2 regions of the Micromonospora sp. D93 genome follow, and region 2 is predicted to be linked to the other one. Evidence: riboswitches for the same ligand, from Rfam matches in the RefSeq annotation. Region 2 holds a riboswitch; the other holds the start of a gene.
The links. Region 2 has a riboswitch for cobalamin ahead of KBX71_RS12610 (ribonucleoside-diphosphate reductase subunit alpha). Riboswitches for the same ligand answer to the same signal wherever they lie in the genome.
Positions count from the first base shown of each region.

Region 1: another riboswitch for cobalamin. It lies ahead of cobN (cobaltochelatase subunit CobN); the one in region 2 lies ahead of KBX71_RS12610 (ribonucleoside-diphosphate reductase subunit alpha).

Region 1 is NZ_JAGPXW010000021.1:45,028-50,905, reverse strand. Features, by position in the region: gene cobN (cobaltochelatase subunit CobN) at 1-2,707, opposite strand, end outside; cobalamin riboswitch at 2,989-3,118, opposite strand; gene KBX71_RS22175 (hypothetical protein) at 3,445-3,780, opposite strand; gene KBX71_RS22170 (RNA polymerase sigma factor) at 3,909-4,490, shown strand; gene KBX71_RS22165 (hypothetical protein) at 4,483-5,196, shown strand; gene KBX71_RS22160 (hypothetical protein) at 5,286-5,771, shown strand; gene KBX71_RS22155 (hypothetical protein) at 5,802-5,878, shown strand, end outside.
Region 2 is NZ_JAGPXW010000008.1:152,886-158,763, reverse strand. Features, by position in the region: gene KBX71_RS12620 (MerR family transcriptional regulator) at 1-624, shown strand, start outside; gene KBX71_RS12615 (ribonucleotide-diphosphate reductase subunit beta) at 621-1,616, opposite strand; gene KBX71_RS12610 (ribonucleoside-diphosphate reductase subunit alpha) at 1,673-3,997, opposite strand; cobalamin riboswitch at 4,189-4,406, opposite strand; gene KBX71_RS12605 (enolase C-terminal domain-like protein) at 4,687-5,878, shown strand, end outside.

The DNA.
Region 1 (5,878 bases), on a different contig from region 2:
CGTCCCAGACCGGCCGGCAGCCCAGCAGCGCGAGCACCTCGGCGATGTCGTCGCCCTGGGTCCGCATGGCGCTGGTGCCCCACACGGTCAACCCCACCGAGCGGGGGTACGCGCCGGTGTCGGCGAGGTGCCGGGCCAGCAGCGAGTCGGCGAGGGCCACCCCGACGTCCCAGGCGTTGCGGCTGGGGATGGCCTTCGGGTCGACGGAGTAGAAGTTGCGGCCGGTGGGCAGCACGTTGACCAGGCCCCGGGTGGGTGAGCCGGACGGGCCGGGTGGAACGAACCTCCCGTCCAGCGCCCCGAGGGTGTTGGTCAGCTCGTCGGTGGTCCGGTCCAGTCGGGGCACCAGCTCGGTGGCGGCGAAGTGTAGCACCGCGGCGACGTCCGGGATCGACCGACCGGTCACCTCCGTCACCACGGCGTCGACAGTGTCCACGGCCCAGTCCAGGGTCTCCATGCCGACGACCAGCCGCCGCGCGAGGGCCTCGATGAGGTCGATCGCGTCGGCGGCGGTGCCGGCCGGCCCGTCCACCACGTCGGTCAGCGCCGTGGGCAGCGCCAGTCGCTGTCCCGGCGACGCGAGCAGCTCCTGCTCGTCGAGGGAGTACGCGGCGGCGAGGGCCTGGCGCATGCCGGGCAGGGCGCGGGCGCCGCCCCAGATCTGCGGGGCGCGCAGCACCGCGAGGACCAGATTGACCCGTGGCTCGCCGGTGGGCGCGTCGGCGAGGATGTGCAGCCCGTCGCGGATCTGCACGTCCTTGACCTCGCAGAGGTACCCGTCGAGGTGCAGCACGAAGTCGTCGAAGTCGTCCGCGTCGGGCATGGCCTCGGCGTGCAGGTCGTGGTGCAGCTCGGCGGCGCGCACCAGGTCCCAGATCTGGGCCCGCACGGTGGGCACCTTGGCCGGGTCGAGGGCCTGCACTGTCGCGTACTCGTCGAGCAGTTGCTCCAGTTTGGCCAGGTCGCCGTAGGTCTCGGCGCGGGCCATCGGCGGGACCAGGTGGTCGACGACCACGGCGTGCGCCCGCCGCTTGGCCTGGGTGCCCTCGCCGGGGTCGTTGACGATGAACGGGTACACCAGCGGCAGGTCGCCGAGGACCGCGTCGGGCGCGCAGTCGGCGGCGAGGCCGAGGCCCTTGCCGGGCAGCCACTCCAGGGTGCCGTGCTTGCCCAGGTGCACCACGGCGTCCGCGCCGAAGCCGCCGTCCGCGACGGGCGCTGTCAACCAGCGGTACGCGGCCAGGTAGTGGTGGCTGGGCGGCAGGTCCGGGTCGTGGTAGATGGCGATCGGGTTCTCCCCGAAGCCGCGGGGCGGCTGGATCAGCAGCACCACGTTGCCGAAGCGCAGCCCGGCGAGCACGATGTCGCCGCCCTCGGTGTACAGCTCGCCGGGCGGCTCACCCCAGTGCTCCCGCATCCGCTCGCGCAGTTCGGCCGGGACCTGGTCGAACCAGCGCCGGTACGTCGGCCCCGGTATCCGGGCCTCGGCGGCGGCCAACTGCTCCGGGGTGAGCCACTCCACGTCGTGGCCACCGGCGGCGATCAGCGCGTGGATCAGCGCGTCGCCGTCGTCGGGCGGCGGCGCGTCACCCAGGTCGTAGCCGGCCTCGGCCAGCGCGGCGAACAGCCGGACCGCCGAGGCCGGGGTGTCCAGCCCGACGGCGTTACCGACCCGGGAGTGCTTGGTGGGGTACGAGCTGAACACCACGGCGACCCGCTTGTCGGCGTGCGGCACGTACCGCAGCCGGGCGTGGCGCACCGCGATCCCGGCGACCCGGGCGGCCCGCTCGGGGTCGGCGGCGTAGACCGAGAGCCCGTCGGCGTCGATCTGCTTGAACGAGAACGGCACTGTGACGATCCGGCCGTCGAACTCGGGGATGGCCACCTGCATGGCGGCGTCCAACGGGGACAGTCCGGCGTCGCTGTCGGCCCACTGCGCGTGGGTGCTGGTGAGGCAGAGCGCCTGGATGACCGGCACGTCCAGGGCGGCCAGGGCACCCACGTCCCAGGCGTCCTCGTCGCCGCCGCCGGAGGCGTCCGCGGCGACCGCGCCGCCGGCCGCGAGCACCGTGACCAGCAGAGTGTCACAGCGGGCGAAGAGCCCGAGTGGGCCGGCGCCGGCGGTCAGCCCGCGCAGTGAGCCGCAGAAGATCGGCAGCGGGTTGCCGCCGGCCTTGTGGACGGCGTCCGCGAGCACGTCGACGAAGTTGGTGTTGCCGGCGAGGGCGTGCGCCCGGTAGAAGACGATTCCCACTGTGGGCCGGTCCGGGTCGGCGGGGTGGTCGCCGTGCACGCCGTACGCCGGGGTGGCTGTGGGCGGGGCGAACCCCTCACCGGTGAGCAGCACCGTGTCGGACAGGAACCGGGCCAGCTGCCCCAGGTTGTCCGGCCCGCCCTCGACCAGGTACGCCAGCGCCTGGGTGACGACCCCGGACGGCACCGTGGAAATGGCCATCAGCTCCGCGTCGGGGAGCGCCTCGCCGCCGAGCACGACCGTCGGCACGCCGGTGGCGAGCACCACGGCGAGGCCGTCCGGCCACGCCTGCCGACCGCCGAGCAGGCGTACGACGACGAGGGCGATCCCGTCGAGCAGGGCGGGCACCTCCTCGACGGTGACCCGCGCGGGGTTGGCCAACCGGTAGTCGGCGCCGCTGGCACGGGCGGCCAGCAGGTCGGTGTCGGCGGTGGACAGCAGCAGGATGCGCACGGCAGGCTCCGGAAAGTGACGCCCTGGGCCGCCACGAGGGCGACCGGGGACGATGCGGGTGGGTACGGCGTCAGCCGGTACGACGGCCCGGGCGAACGGCGCACCGACGCATGCGTCGGGGCCGGTCAGCGCCGGGCGATCAGCTCAGCGGTGCCGGTGGCCGGTGTCCTTGGAACGCACTGCCTGGAGCGCGATACGACGATGATCGTCGATGAATGAGACGCCGTGCGTCATCGGGTCCTCCTCGGGTGTCCACGCCCTGGGGTACGTCCCGACGGCCGAAGTATCCTGGCTTCCGGATCGACGCTCTCCCCCGGCCTTCCAACCGCAGACACACGGCCGTGACTCACGAGGGGGGATCGCTCCCCGGTGACAGTGGCGGGACCGCGTCGGAATTGCACCGACTTCCTTCACTGCCGTCAGGCCGCGAATGCTGCCACACCGCCGCGTCACCGGTCAACGCGGACCCCGGCGTCGCCCGGTCACGCCCACCACATCGACCTGCGGAAATATCGGTGCGCGGGGGGTCGAGTGTTGCCGTGGCAGGGTGGGGTGGTGCGGTGGCAGGGGGCGAGGTGTCCACGCGGGCCCTTTGGAGCTGATGTCGTCAACGATTCAGCCGCCTTGACTCCCGGCTGGGACGTACGGCGATGTCGCCAACGATTCAGCTCCAAAGGAGCCGAACGACACACGCCCGGAGCGAAGCGACGCCCGCCCAGGGCCGAGCGACGCCAGGGTCAGCGGGCGTGACGTTCCGGGTGGGCCCGGCTCCAGGTCCGCATCCGTTCCGGGTAGCCGGTGCGCGCCGCCTCGTAGAGCGGCACCGCGTGTTTGCGGGCGATGGTCCCGGCCGCGCGGGGCGTTCCGGTACGGCGACGGATCCACTCGCCGTCGTGGGCGATCGCCACCACCGTCGTGTCCGTCGCGGTCGTCTCCGGTTCCAGGTAGAACTCCACCCCGCGCCGGGTGGCCACGAACGCCTCCAGCGCCGCGAGGTCGTCGCGGGTCGCCTCCCGGTCCAGCTTCGTCGGAGTCGGCTCGGCACCCCGTGACCGGCGATTGAACCAGCTCATGCCCCGCCCCTCTCCTCGACACCTCTCCAGTGCAGCACCGATTCCTGGCAATACGCTGCACGCCGGATGGGAGACAGCTGACCTGCGTCGGGAAGGCCCTGTGGAACCCGCGGCGGGTGGGCGGTGTCATGAGTGTGATCCGAACGGAGGCTCCCCTGGACGACGAGGCGCTCGTCACCCGCGCTCGGGCAGGTGACCTGGAGGCGTACAACCTCCTGGTCGCCCGGCACACCGCGTCCGCGTACCGGACCGCGGTGCTGCTCGGCGCCGGCTCGGACTCCGAGGACGTCATCCAGGAGGCGTTTGTGAAGGCGTACCGGAAGTTGTCCCGTTTTCGCGGCGACTCGTCATTCCGGTCGTGGCTGCTCACGATCGTCGCCAACGAGACCCGCAACCTGCACCGCTCCCGTGGCCGGCGCGACGGGCTCGTCCTGCGGGCGGCGGCAGCGGACCCGACGTCCGAGGTCGCCGAGGACGACGCGGTCGGCGCGGTCCTCGCCGGGGAGCGCCGGGCGTCGCTGGTGCAGGCCCTGCGACAACTGCCGGTACGCGACCGCGAGGTGATCGTCTGCCGGTTCTTCCTCGATCTCACCGAGGAGGAGACGGTGGCGGCTCTGGGTTGGCCCCGGGGAACTGTGAAGTCGCGCACGTCCCGGGCGCTGGCGAAGCTTCGCGGCCTGCTCGACAGTGCGGAGGTCCGGCATGGGTGACCTCGAACGGGAACTGCGTGACCTCTCCACCTGGCTCGACACACCCGATCCTCCTGACGTGACGGCCCAAGTCCGCGCACGGCTCGACAGGCCCACGCGCCGGTGGCGTGCGCTCGTCGCGGCGGCGCTCGTCGCCCTGATCGTGGCGGTGGTGTTGCCGCCGAGCCGGGCCGCCATCGCCGACGCCGTCACGGGGCTGCTGCGCTTCGCCGGTGTCAGCATCGCCACCGCGCCCGCCCCGACGCTGCCCAGCGGTGGTGCCTCGCCGTTGCCGGGGCAGCGCGCCGCCGGCCTGGAGGAGGCACAGCGAGCGGTACGGTTCCCGATCCGCCTGCCGGCGAAGCTGGGTCCGCCCGAGCGGGTGCTGGTCGCCGACCCGGATGCCACGGGGCGGTACCGGGTGGCGACGCTGCTCTACGACGGGGGCGGGCTGCGCGTCGACGCCTTCGATGGTCGCCTCAACCTGTCCTTTCACAAGGAGGTCATCCCGCCGGGAGCGGAGTGGGTCCAGGTCAACGGCGACTTCGCGGTGTGGGTCGACGGCCCACACGCGCTGTCGTACGTGGACCGTGCGGGGAACGTCCGCGAGGAGAGCGCCCGACTGGCCGCCTCGACCCTGATCTGGCAGGACAACGACGTGAGCTACCGGCTCGAGGGCGACCTCACCAAGACCGAGGCGATCGAGATCGCACGCTCACTGCACTAGGAACCTGGCGCGTCCGGGCGGTGTCGGAAAGAGGCGACGGGTCGTCGACGCGTACCGGAAGGAGCGAGATGGTTTCCTGGGGCAGGTTGATGCTGGCATCCTCGGTGGTCCTGCTTGCGGGGTGCACCGCCACGACCAGTGGAGCGACGCCGACGGCGGGTGCGGCCACCACGGCGGGCACCGCGACCGCCTGCGCGGCACGGGTCGAGACGGGGTCCCTGCCGGACTGGGCGGACGCCGGATTCAGCGGGGACGCCCGGGTTCCCCACGTCTTCGGCGCGAAGGGTGACATCGTGGCGGTGTTGTTCGCCCATCCGCTGCGCCAGGTCCGCGAGGACGGGTCCAACAACAAGATCCTCTGGGTGGCTCGCGCCGCCACGACCTCGCCCGACCCGACGGCACCGGCAACCCTGGTGATCACCGCGAAACTGGACGGCACCGACACCCGGGTGACCCGGGAGGTCGCCGGCGGGCCAGGGCCGTCGATCATCGACCTGCCGCAGGCCGGGTGTTGGCGCCTCGACCTGCGCTGGTCCGGGCACACCGACACGATGGACCTGGTCTACGCCCCCTGACAGCACCTCGGGCCGCCTAGGCTGCCGATCATGCCCATGGACGGGCGGGCGGCGGCGGCCCGCAACAACGCCGAATGGTGCGACATCGTCTGCGGCAGCCACGGGCT
Region 2 (5,878 bases):
GGCAAGTTGACGGCCCAGCGGGAGGCGCTGGACGCGCGCCTCGACGCGGCCGCGACCCAGGTCGTACCCGGCAGTCCCGCCGAAGGCGCCGACCCCGCCGCGCTGGTCGGCGTCAGGTTGCCGTCGCTGTCCTTCTACGGCACCGACGGCCGTCCGGTCGATCTCGGCGCGCTCGGCGCCGGGCGCAGCGTCATCTTCGTCTACCCACTGACCGGCCGGCCGGGCGTCGACCTGCCCAACGGGCTGCTGGAGATCCACGGCGCCCGCGGCAGCACCAAGCAGGCCGCCTGGTTCCGCGACCATCACGCGGAACTCCGCGCGGCCGGCGCGGCACGGGTGTACGGCCTGTCCGCGCAGTCGACCGGGTACCAGCGTGAGCTCGTGCACCGGCTGCGGCTGCCGTACCCGCTGATCCCCGATCCGAGGCTGACCCTGGCCGACGCGCTGCGCCTGCCGACCCGCGCCGCGGGCGACATGACGCTCTACGAGCGGTTGACGCTGATCATTGCCAATGGCGCTGTCGAACACGTCTTCCACCCGATCCCGGACCCGGCGTCGCACCCCCTGCACGTGATGCGGTGGCTCACCAAGCGACGCCAGGCCCCCGGATCGGTTGCCGCCTAGAAGTCGTCGTCGAAGGCGACGGTGCCGCTCACCCCGACCTGGTACGCCGACACCCGCCGCTCGAAGAAGTTGGACAGCTCCTGCACGTCCTGCAACTCCATGAAGCCGAACGGGTTGCTCGACCCGTAGTGCGGGGCGATGCCGAGCTGGGCGAGGCGGCGGTCGGCGACGTGCTGGAGGTACTCCCGCATGTCGGTCAACGTCAGACCGGGCACGCCGTGACCCAACAGGTCCTCGGCGAACTGCACCTCACACTCGACCGCCTCGGTGAGCATCCGGCGAACCTGGTCGGCGAGGTCGTCGTCGAAGAGGTCCGGCTCCTCGGCGCGGACGGTGTCGACGACGTCGAACGCGAACGCCATGTGCATGGACTCGTCGCGGAACACCCAGTTGGTGCCGGAGGCGAGGCCGTGCAGCAGGCCGCGGGAGCGCAGAAAGTACACGTACGCGAACGCGCCGTAGAAGAACAAACCCTCGATGCAGGCGGCGAAGCAGATCAGGTTGAGCAGGAACGTCCGCCGATCCTCCCGGGACCGCAGCTCCCGCAGGTCGTTGAGCGAGTCGATCCAGCGGAAGCAGAACTCGGCCTTGCGACGGATCGAGGGGATGTTCTCGATGGCCGCGAAGGCCTCGAAGCGCTCGGTCTCGTCGGGCACGTACGTGTCGAGCAGGTTGAGATAGAACTGGACGTGCACGGCCTCCTCGAACAGCTGCCGGGACAGGTAGAGGCGGCCCTCGGGGCTGTTGACGTGCTGGTAGAGGTTGAGCACCAGGTTGTTCGCGACGATCGTGTCGCCGGTGGCGAAGAACGCCACCAGCCGGCTGACCAGGTGCCGTTCGGCCGGTGACAGCTTGTCCAGGTCGGCGAGGTCGGCGTGCAGGTCGACCTCCTCGACGGTCCAGGTGTTGCGGATGGCGTCGCGGAACCGGTCGAAGAAGTGCGGGTAGCGCATCGGGCGGAGGGTGAGGTCCATCCCGGGGTCGAGCAGCATGTGCGTGGTCCTCGTGTCGGTGGTGCGGGTGTCGGCGGTGGTGGCGTCGGCGGGGGTCACTGGCAGGCCTCGCACGACTCGGGGTTCTCCAGCGAGCAGGCCAGCGCCTCCGCGTCGACGGCGACGGCGACGGGTGCCACGGCGCTGACGGTGGCCTGCTGGATCCGCGTCGCGGGGCGCGAACGCAGGTAGTAGGTGGTCTTCAGCCCGGCCTTCCAGGCGTAGAGGTACATCGAGGAGAGCTTGCCGATGGTCGGTGCGGCCAGGAACAGGTTCAACGACTGGGACTGGTCGATGAACGGGGCGCGGGCGGCGGCCAGGTCGATCAGCGCCCGCTGCGGCAGCTCCCACGCGGTGCGGAACAACTCCCGTACGCCGGCCGGCAGCTCGGCGATGTCCTGCACCGACCCCTCCGCCCGCTTGATCGCCGAACGGATCCGCTCGGTCCACAGACCGCGGGCCTTCAGCTCGCGTACCAGAGCGGTGTTGACCTGGAGGAACTCCCCCGACAGGGTTTCGCGCTTGAACAGGTTGGACACCTGCGGCTCGATGCACTCGTAGCACCCGGCGATCGAGGCGATGGTCGCGGTCGGCGCGACCGCCACCAGCAGCGAGTTGCGCAGCCCGTACGCCTCGACCTGCTTCCGCAGCGCGCCCCACCGCGCGGCCTGCGTGCCCTCGACACCCCACAGGTCGGGCTGCAGCTGACCCCGCGCGGCCCGGGTCTGCGGGTACGCCGGGTGCGCTCCGAAGTCGCGCGCCAGGTCGGCGGACGTCTCCAGTGCGGTCAGGTACAGCTCCTCGCTGATCCGGGTGGACAGCTCCCGCGCGGCCGGCGAGTCGAACGGCAGCCGCAGCGCGAAGAACACGTCCTGCAGGCCCATCAGCCCGAGCCCGACCGGCCGCCAGCGGGGGTTGCTCGCCGCCGCCTGCGCGGTCGGGTAGTAGTTGATGTCGATGACCCGGTCGAGGAAGGTCACCGCGGTCCGTACCGTGGCGCGCAGCCGCTCCCAGTCGATGCCGCCGTCGGCGAGGTGGGCGGCGAGGTTCACCGAGCCCAGGTTGCACACGGCGGTCTCGGCGTCACTGGACACCTCGACGATCTCGGTGCACAGGTTGGACAGGTGCACCACGTTGCCCGGCTCGGCGGTCTGGTTGCAGAGTCGGTTGGCGGCGTCCTTGAAGGTCATCCACCCGTTGCCGGTCTGGGCGAGGGTGCGCATCATCTTCCCGTACAGCTCCCTGGCCGGGACCTGCCGCACGTAGCGGCCCTGCGCCTCGGCCTCCCGGTACGCGGTGTCGAACCGCTCCCCCCACAGGTCGGGCAGCTCGGGCACCTCGTGCGGGTCGAACAGCGACCACAGCTCGTCGGCCTCGACCCGGCGCATGAACTCGTCGGGGATCCAGTTGGCCAGGTTGAGGTTGTGGGCACGCCGGGCGTCCTCGCCGGTGTTGTCCCGCAGTTGCAGGAACTCCTCGATGTCCGGGTGCCACGGCTCCAGGTAGACGCAGGCCGCGCCCTTGCGCCGGCCGCCCTGGTTGACCGCGGCGACGCTCGCGTCCAGCGTGCGCAGCCACGGCACGATCCCGTTGGACTGTCCGTTCGTGCCTCGGATCAGCGCACCCCGGGAACGGACCCGGGAGTACGCGATGCCGATGCCACCGGCGAACTTGGACAGGTTGGCGACCTGGGCGTACCGCTGGTAGATCGAGTCCAACTCGTCGAGCGGGGAGTCGACCAGGTAGCAGGAGGACATCTGGGTGTGCCGGGTCCCGGAGTTGAACAGGGTCGGTGAGCTGGGCAGGTAGGCCAGGCTGGACATCAGTCGGTAGAAGCCGACCGCCTCGTCCGCCGTCCGGGACAGGCCGCAGGCCACCCGCAGCAGCCAGTACTGCGGGGTCTCCAGCACCAGTCGGCTGGTGGGGTGGCGCAGCAGGTAGCGGTCGTACACCGTGCGCAGGCCGAAGTACTCGAACCGGCGGTCGCCGTCCAGGTCGATGGCGTGGTCGAGCGTCGTGGCGTGCGCGGCGACGAACGTGGCGGTGTCGTCACCGATCAGGCCCTCGGCGTGACCGACCCGGATCGCCGCGCTGAACGAGGTGATGCCCTGCCGACGCACCTCCTTGTCGACGTAGCCGGCCAGCAGCCGCGCGGCGAGGCGCGAGTACTGCGGCTCCTCGCCGATCATCTCGGCCGCGGTCTGGATGGACAGCCGGTCCAGTTCGGCAGTGGTCGCGCCGTCGTAGAGACCGCTGATGGTGCGGGTGGCAACCCGCATCGGGTCGACGTCGGTCAGGTCGTCGGCCCACCGCTCGACCGCCCGGACGATCTTGTTCACGTCCACGGGTTCGGTGGCGCCGTCGCGCTTGCGGACCTGCATCGGCGTCCGCCGCACTGTCGCGTCGCCGCTGACCGGGACTACCTCGGTGACTGTCACCACTCGCTCCTCGGAGTTCGAGACCTGGTGGCCCGGACGCGAGGAGACAGACACCGACGGACGCCACGCCAGCCCGGCGTGGGTCAGGTGGCGTCAGCCGTCCCACGCGGCCTCGGACCGCCGCCCACCCGGGTGCGGGTACGCGGCGCGCTGGCAGGTCTTCGGACTCGCGGGCACGACCGGACTCGCCGGTCTCCTACTGGCCGTCGCTTCCCAGGCCGATTGGTGGCCCAGTGCTGATGACGGCTGTCGTTCCCACTCACCGCTGCGGGACAGTCCCGGATTTCCACCGGGTTCCCTGTTGCCTCGACCGCACCGGATGAGCGGCCGAACCAGCTGCGTTCGACACCATATATAGGGACGCAGTCGTTGTCACACCCCACATGTCGGTCTCGGGCGTGTCGGGGACCGGCTCGGTGATCACCGTCACCACTGTGGCCAACCCACGCACGCCGAGCATCTGGGACGGGCTTCCGCGCGTGTGTCGACAAGCGACATAGGTTTGATCTATCGGGGCAGCAAACATCATACGTATGCGGGCCTGCGGCGATCGATATCGTTGACGTGCCGGAGCCGCCCTCCGTATACTCCCAGTGATCATCTGATCTTTAGCCTAGCTGGGCGAGGAGCGCATGCCGCAGATCACCGCCGTCACCGTCGAAGACGTCCGCTTCCCCACCTCCCTGACCGCTGACGGGTCAGACGCGATGAACAAGGACGGCGACTACTCGGCGGCCTACGTCGTCCTGCACACCGACGGCGTCGACGGAGTGGGTGCGCCACTCGCGGGGCACGGCCTGACCTTCACCATCGGTCGAGGAAACGACATCGTCGCGGCGGCGGCGGTCCACCAGGCACAGCTCCTCGTGGGCCTGGACGTGGCGACGATGGCAGCGGACATGGGCGCGGTCTACCGCCTGCTGACCTCCGACTCACAGCTGCGGTGGCTCGGCCCGGAGAAGGGTGTCGTCCACCTGTCCCTCGCCGCCGTGTTGAACGCGTCGTGGGACCTGGTCGCCCGGGTCGCCGACAAGCCGCTGTGGCGGCTGCTCGTCGACATGTCCCCCGAGCAGCTCGTCGACATCGCGGACCTGCGCTACCTGTCCGACGCGCTGACCCGGGACGAGGCACTGGCCATCCTGCGGGCCAAGGAGGCCACTAAGGCCGCCCGCCTCGCCGAACTCGACCGGACCGGCTACCCCGCCTACACCACCTCGGCGGGCTGGCTCGGCTACGGCGACGACAAGCTGCGCCGACTGTGCCAGGAGGCGGTCGACACCGGCTACGGCTACGTCAAGCTCAAGGTGGGCGCCAACCTCGATGACGACATCCGCCGATGCGCGATCGCGCGGGAGATCCTCGGACCGGACCGCAACCTGATGATCGACGCCAACCAGGTGTGGGACGTCGGTCAGGCCATCGAGTGGGTCACGGCCCTCGCCCAGTTCAAGCCACTGTGGATCGAGGAGCCGACCAGCCCCGACGACATCCTGGGCCACGCGGCCGTCCGCCGTGCCGTCGCTCCGATCGGCGTCGCCACCGGCGAGCACTGCCACAACCGGGTGATGTTCAAGCAGCTGTTCCAAGCCGAGGCCATCGACTTCTGCCAGCTGGACACCGGCCGGTTGGCCAGCATCAACGAGATCGTCGCCGTGCTGCTGCTCGCCGCGAAGTTCGACGTACCGGTGTGCCCACACGCCGGTGGTGTCGGCCTGTGCGAGATGGTCCAACACGTGTCGGTGCTCGACTACGTCGCGATCTCGGGGGATCTCACCAACCGTGTCACCGAGTTCGTCGATCACCTGCACGAGCACTTCACCGATC